2 linked regions of the Duganella zoogloeoides genome follow. The protein of the gene in region 2 interacts with the protein of the main gene of each other region in a pairwise test. Links are inferred from orthologs where the notes say so. Each region holds a gene or a part of one and is shown on either strand. Other genes may lie near its edges.

Region 1 (3,132 bases), 220 kb from region 2 along the record:
ACCGGCGCAAGCCGCACAACCTCGGCGTCGATCCGGAAAAGGCGTATTACGATGCGTTCGTGGCGTGGTTCCCGAGCAAGCATGTGTCGGTGACGGCAGCGTATGCGAATCTGGGCAAGATCACGGTCTTCAATCCGAAGACCCAGCGCGGCCTTTACCTCTCGGTACAGGCCGGCTTTTAAGAATTAGCCCTTGAGCGAGGTGGAGAGCAACTGGTGCAGCGCGGGAAAATCGGGCTGCCCCACGTATTTCTTGAGGATTTTGCCATCCTTGGCGATGACGAAGGTGGTGGGCGTCATCGAGACGTCGCCGTAGGCCTTGGCGGCCGAGCCGTCGGTGTCGAGCGCCACCTTGAACGGCAGCTTACGCGTATCGGCGTAGTTGACCACGTAGTTGGGCGGGTCGTAGCTCATGGCCACGGCCACGAATTCCAGGCCGTCGTCCTTGAACTTGTTGTAGGTTTCGACCATCTGCGGCATTTCGGCCACGCAGGTGGTGCACGAGGTGGCCCAGAAATTAACCATCACCACCTTGCCTTGCAGGCTTTCGGGCGTGATCTTTTCGCCCTTGATGGTGACGAACGTGACCTCGGGCGCCACCGGGCGCTTGCTGAGCGTGACGTAGGCTACCGCGCCGATCACGGCCAGCGCCACGGCAGCGATCAGCGGCTTGAGCCAGGCGCGCGAGGATTCCGGCGATGCGGCGGCGGATGCGGTCGTGCTCATGGCATCATTGCGCCGAACCGCTAGGCTTCGGCTGGTACGATTTCCATTCGTCTTCAGAGATATATTCGAAGACCTTGACCACCTTGCTCACGCCCGAGACGCCGCGTGCGATATCGGCGCCGATCTGGCCTTCGCGCTGGGTCACGCGGCCCATCAGGAAGACCACGCCGCGCTCGGTCACCACCTGGTAGGAGTTGGCCGAGATATCCTTGGCGTCCACCAGGCTGGCCTTGACCTTGCCGGTGATAATGGTGTCGTTCGAGCGCGAGGTGTAGCTGGCGGGGCCGGCCACTTCCAGCTCGTTGATCACCGACAGCACGCCTTCTACCGAAGCCATTTCGCGCTCGGCAGTGGCCTTGGCGGCATCGTCGGGCACTTCGCCGGACAGCAGCACGCGGCGGTTGAAGCTGTTGATGTTGACGTGGGCATCGCTGCCGAGCACATTGCGCAGCTTGTTCGCACCCTTGAACTGGATCGACGTATCCTCGGTTTGCGCACCAAACGTGCGGCGGTCGGAGGCGGCCAGCGTGCCGGTGATGGCGCCGCCGGCAACCAGCGCCACACAACCGGACAGGGTAGCGGCGGTGGCCAGGCACAGCACGCTCATGGCAAGCGGGCGTTTCAGCGTGGTCCAGATGGTGCGGGAATTACTCATTCACATCTCCTCCGAATAGGGCGACGTCGATGCCGTCGCAAATGCTGTGGATGCAGACCAGGTGCACTTCCTGGATGCGGGCGGTACGGTCGGCCGGAACGCAGATATGGACGTCGGCGTCGGTCAGCATCTTGCCGATCTCGCCGCCGCCCTTGCCGGTCAGCGCCACGATGCGCATTTCGCGCTCGAGCGCCGCTTCGATGGCAGCCACCACGTTGCCCGAATTGCCGGACGTGGAAAACGCCAGCAGGATGTCGCCGGACTGGCCAAACGCCTGCACCTGCTTGGAAAAGATTTCGCGGTAGCTGTAGTCATTGGCCACTGCCGTCAGGATCGACGTGTCGGTGGTGAGCGCAATGGCGGGCAGCGGGAAGCGTTCGCGTTCGAAGCGCCCCACCAGTTCGGCAGCGAAATGCTGGGCGTCTGCAGCCGAGCCGCCGTTGCCGCACACCAAAATCTTATTGCCGTTAGACAATGCCGCAAACATCATGTCGATGGCTTGGGCGATATGGGGCGCCAGCACGGTGGCCGATTGGATTTTCAGTTCGGCACTTTCGTGGAAGTGCGCCAGGATGCGTTGATTTGTCATAGTGTGCTGATTATAGTGCAGTCATCCGAAACCCCGGACAAGACCTGTTAAAAATGCTTACATCTGCGCTGAAGAAGCGCTTAAAGCGTAATGATATTGCGCAGCCACTCCAGCTGATCGCCATCAAGGGCGACCAGGTCGAAGCGGCACGGTGGCGGAGTGCGGTGGCGTAGCAGGTAGTACTGGGCGGCGTGGACCAGCCGCTGCTGCTTGTGATGGGTGACGCTGGCCGCCGCGCCGCCAAAGCTACTCGGGGCCCGGCGCCGCACTTCGACGAACACCAGGTGGGCGCCGTGGCGCATGATCAGGTCGATCTCGCCGGCCTTGCAGCGAAAATTGCGTTCGACCGGCACCAGGCCCTGCGCCACCAGGTAGGCCAGCGCGCGGTCTTCACCTTGCTGGCCCAGTTGCTGTTGCGCGGTGCGCCGTCCGCTCGGCGCGCGGGGCGGCGCCATGGCTGGTTACTGCTGGACGGCTTGCGGCACGCCGTGCTGGAACACGGCCGGCTGCTCCACCCGTTCAAAGCGGGCCGGGCCCTGGCCGAAGTCCACCGTCAGGCGTCCGGTGACACCGTCGATGCTGAAGCGGCCGGCCGGCTTGCGGCTGACTTCGCGCGCCACGCGGTAGGCATCGATGCCCAGCGCAAACAGGCGTTCCATGTCGGCCGTGCCGGCTTGTACCGGGTGCGGATAGACCATCACCGCCGGATGGTCGCGCTGCACCTGCCATGGCAGGTCGAGCAGGCGCACGCCGTCGAGTTCGTTGGTGGGCGAATTCATGCCGCCGCCAGCGTTCAGCGCCGAGGTGCCGTACAGCGGCAGGGCGGCAAAGCCGGTGGGGGCGACCGGTGCGGCAGGACTGGCCGGCAAGCCGTCGGCGGTGCTGATCACCGGCTCGTCCGCTTCATGCACCAGGCCGCTGTTCAGCGCGCCGCGCAGTTGGCGCGTCTGGTCGGCGCCCATGGCCGAGAACAGCAAGCCCGGCGGGTCCTGTTGCAGGCGCGCGCGCAATTGCACCAGCTCCGGGTCGCTCAGGTAGTTGTTTGGCGCGCTCAGTTCCACCATGCGCACCTGCTGGCCCAGCTGCTGCCAGTGGGCGGCAAACGCTGCCGCGATGCGGCGCTGCCATGGTGTGCTGGTGGTAATGATCATGGCGCTGGCGCC
Region 2 (3,132 bases):
GACCGGACGCGACAGGCGCACCACGCAATCGATGGCGGGCAAACCGGTAGTACGGAACAGCTCGCGTGTGATGCGCTTGATGGTATTGCGGGTGGCAGCGCGCGGCGCGAAGCGCTTGGCCGCCACGACGCCCAGCCGCGCATGCGGCAGGTTGTTCGGACAGGTGTAGAGCACGAAGTGCGCGCTTTTTTGAGTAGGGCGCAAACGAAAAACGGATGAAAATTCATCCGTTTTAACGATACGCCGAACGCGCGCGAAGTCGTGTGAACCTTCGCCTGTCGAGCCGCTTGAAATACAGCTTTCCACGCGATCAGCTAACAAGCAGCTGGCTTATACAGCCAGACGCTTGCGGCCTTTGGCGCGACGCGCGTTCAGCACTTGGCGGCCGCCACGGGTAGCCATGCGTGCGCGGAAGCCGTGGGTGCGCTTACGGCGCACAACGGATGGTTGGTAAGTACGTTTCATGTTGGTCTCGCTTAAAGCAGAAAAAAATGCAAAATCGGGTATGACAGCCCGTCAGTTTTTGGTGCCAATGACACTTCGCGCACCCATGCCAACGCTACGGCACAAGCTGGGTCCATCTCATCGCCCGCAATAATCCACGCTTACTCCATATTGACGTTCAAGTGAATAAACACGGAATACGGGCGGGGAACCCTGAATTATCAGCATTTTGATCCCCCTTGTCAACAACTGACGGCGGACTTTGGCCGCGCCGACCATGCCGGAAACGCGAAAAAACGCGTCGCGCCTGTGGATAACTTGTGCGGACGAGAGTAGAATAGCGCGTTACGTGTGAAAAACTTCGAAGTTGCCCACACCTTTATCCGCAGAATACGCAGTAAGAAATCACCGTTGTTTTTGTTACGACGCTCTTACTGCACACACGCTGCATACAGTAAGAAACGACAGTCGATTTCATGGAAAATTTCTGGCAGACCTGCTCCGCCCAGCTAGAGCTGGAGCTGACGCCGCAACAATTCAGTGCCTGGATCAAGCCGCTCATCCCCATCGATTACGAGGCGGGAAAGTTGCGCGTGGCCGCGCCCAACCGGTTCAAGCTCGACTGGGTGAAAACCCAGTTCGCCAGCCGCATCACCGCGCTGGCCTGCCAGTACTGGGAGCAACCGACCGAGGTGCAATTCATCCTCGATCCGCGCCTGTCCGCACCGAAAAAAGCCGCGACCACGGTCGCGCCCGTGCCCGATCACAACGGCGGCGTGCCCACCGGCGGCTCGCGCATGGCCACGGCCTCAGGCTCGTCCCTGCACGACCCGGTGCCATCGGTGCCGGAATTGCCGGCCAGCGCCCCGCCGCGCCGCGAGCAAAGCCGCATCAACACCGATCTGACGTTCGACAGTTTTGTGACCGGTAAGGCCAACCAGCTGGCGCGCGCAGCAGCGATCCAGGTGGCCAACAACCCGGGTGTGTCATACAACCCGCTGTTCTTCTACGGCGGCGTGGGCCTCGGTAAAACCCACTTGATTCACGCCATCGGCAACCAGGTGATGGCCGACCAGCCCGGAGCGAAGATCCGCTACATCCACGCAGAACAGTATGTTCGCGACGTAGTGACCGCTTACCAACGCAAGGGTTTCGACGACTTCAAGCATTACTACCACTCGCTGGACATGCTTTTGATCGATGATATTCAATTCTTCGGCGGCAAAAGCCGCACGCAGGAAGAATTCTTCTACGCGTTCGAAGCGCTGATCGCAGCCAAGAAGCAGATCATCATCACGTCCGACACGTACCCGAAAGAAATCACGGGCATGGACGACCGCCTGATTTCGCGTTTCGATTCCGGCCTGACGGTGGCGATCGAGCCGCCGGAGCTGGAAATGCGGGTGGCGATTCTGTTGAAGAAGGCAAAACAGGAAGGCGTGACCTTCTCGGACGACGTGGCGTTTTTTGTCGCCAAGCACCTGCGCTCGAATGTGCGCGAGCTCGAAGGCGCACTGCGCAAGATCCTGGCGTACTCGCGTTTCCACGGCAAGGACATCACCATCGACGTGGTGAAGGAAGCGCTGAAAGACTTGCTGTCGGTGCAGAACCGCCAGATTTCGGTGGAAAACATCCAGAAGACCGTGGCCGACTTCTTCAACATCAAGGTCGCGGACATGTATTCGAAGCGCCGTCCGGCCAACATCGCCCGGCCGCGCCAGATCGCCATGTACCTGGCCAAGGAACTGACGCAAAAAAGCTTGCCGGAAATTGGCGAACTGTTCGGCGGCCGCGACCACACCACCGTGCTGCACGCGGTGCGCAAAATCGCGCTGGACCGCACCAAGAACCCGGAATGCAACCACGAGCTGCACGTGCTCGAGCAGACCTTGAAAGGCTGATGCCGACAGAGTAGCGGAGCGACCGGTTTGCCATTATGATTCCAGCAACCGGCGCACTGCCAACCTTATAAAAAATTACATCTTTACTACTGAGGATAATCTATGCAATTGGTCAAAACCACCCGAGACACGCTTCTCCGGCCACTGCAGATCGTGAGTGGTATTGTCGAGCGTCGGCACACTATGCCGATTCTGGCCAATATCCTCATCCGCAAAGACGGCGAGAACGTTTCCTTCCTGTCCACCGACACGGAAGTACAAATCACCACCAATGCCGCCATCGGTTCCGGCGCTGAAGTGGCTGGTACCACCGTGGCTGCCCGCAAGCTGCTCGACATCCTGCGCGCCCTGCCCGAGTCCGGCGACGTCACGATGACCTTGCTGAACAAGCGCCTGACGGTACAGAGCGGTAAATCGCGCTTCGCCCTGCAAACCCTGGCTGCCGAAGAGTTCCCGACCGTGCAACAGGCCGAGACCTACAGCGCCAATGTGACCCTGCCGCAAAAAACCCTGAAGCACCTGTTTAACATGGTGCACTTCTCGATGGCCCAGCAAGACATCCGTTACTACCTGAACGGCCTGCTGCTGGTCCTCGATGGCAACAACGTGATTGCGGTCGCTACCGACGGTCACCGCCTGGCCTTCTGCCAGGTCGCCACCGAGCAGACCTTCGCGCGCCAGGAAGTGATCATTCCGCGCAAGACCATTATCGAACTGCAGCGCCTGCTGGAAGAGAACGACGAAACCGTCCAGCTCGACATCGCCGGCAACCAGGTCAAGCTGACCT

Evidence for each region. The genes of interacting proteins can lie anywhere in the genome.
Region 1: the proteins of dnaA (region 2) and SR858_RS26625 interact in binary tests that used the Escherichia coli proteins (3 or more experiments, as listed by UniProt). The link is inferred for Duganella zoogloeoides from one-to-one orthologs.

The regions. Positions count from the first base shown.
Region 1 is NZ_CP140152.1:6,066,422-6,069,553, forward strand. Bases 172-2,975 are described here. They hold SR858_RS26625 (phosphoheptose isomerase), read right to left. Parts: upstream 1,970-2,975; coding sequence 1,373-1,969; downstream 172-1,372. Other genes in these bases: SR858_RS26610 (DUF3034 family protein), read left to right, coding at 172-182; SR858_RS26615 (peroxiredoxin family protein), read right to left, coding at 186-725; SR858_RS26620 (BON domain-containing protein), read right to left, coding at 730-1,380; SR858_RS26630 (YraN family protein), read right to left, coding at 2,050-2,424; SR858_RS26635 (penicillin-binding protein activator), read right to left, coding at 2,431-2,975. Also shown: more of SR858_RS26610, read left to right, coding at 1-171; more of SR858_RS26635, read right to left, coding at 2,976-3,132. UniProt on the Escherichia coli protein: Required for the timely initiation of chromosomal replication via direct interactions with the DnaA initiator protein.
Region 2 is NZ_CP140152.1:6,288,505-6,291,636, reverse strand. The notes cover bases 256-3,132. They hold dnaA (chromosomal replication initiator protein DnaA), read left to right. Parts: upstream 256-920; coding sequence 921-2,345; downstream 2,346-3,132. Other genes in these bases: dnaN (DNA polymerase III subunit beta), read left to right, coding at 2,448-3,132; rpmH (50S ribosomal protein L34), read right to left, coding at 331-465; rnpA (ribonuclease P protein component), read right to left, coding at 256-294. Also shown: more of rnpA, read right to left, coding at 1-255. UniProt on the Escherichia coli protein: Plays an essential in the initiation and regulation of chromosomal replication. Binds in an ATP-dependent fashion to the origin of replication (oriC) to initiate formation of the DNA replication initiation complex once per cell cycle.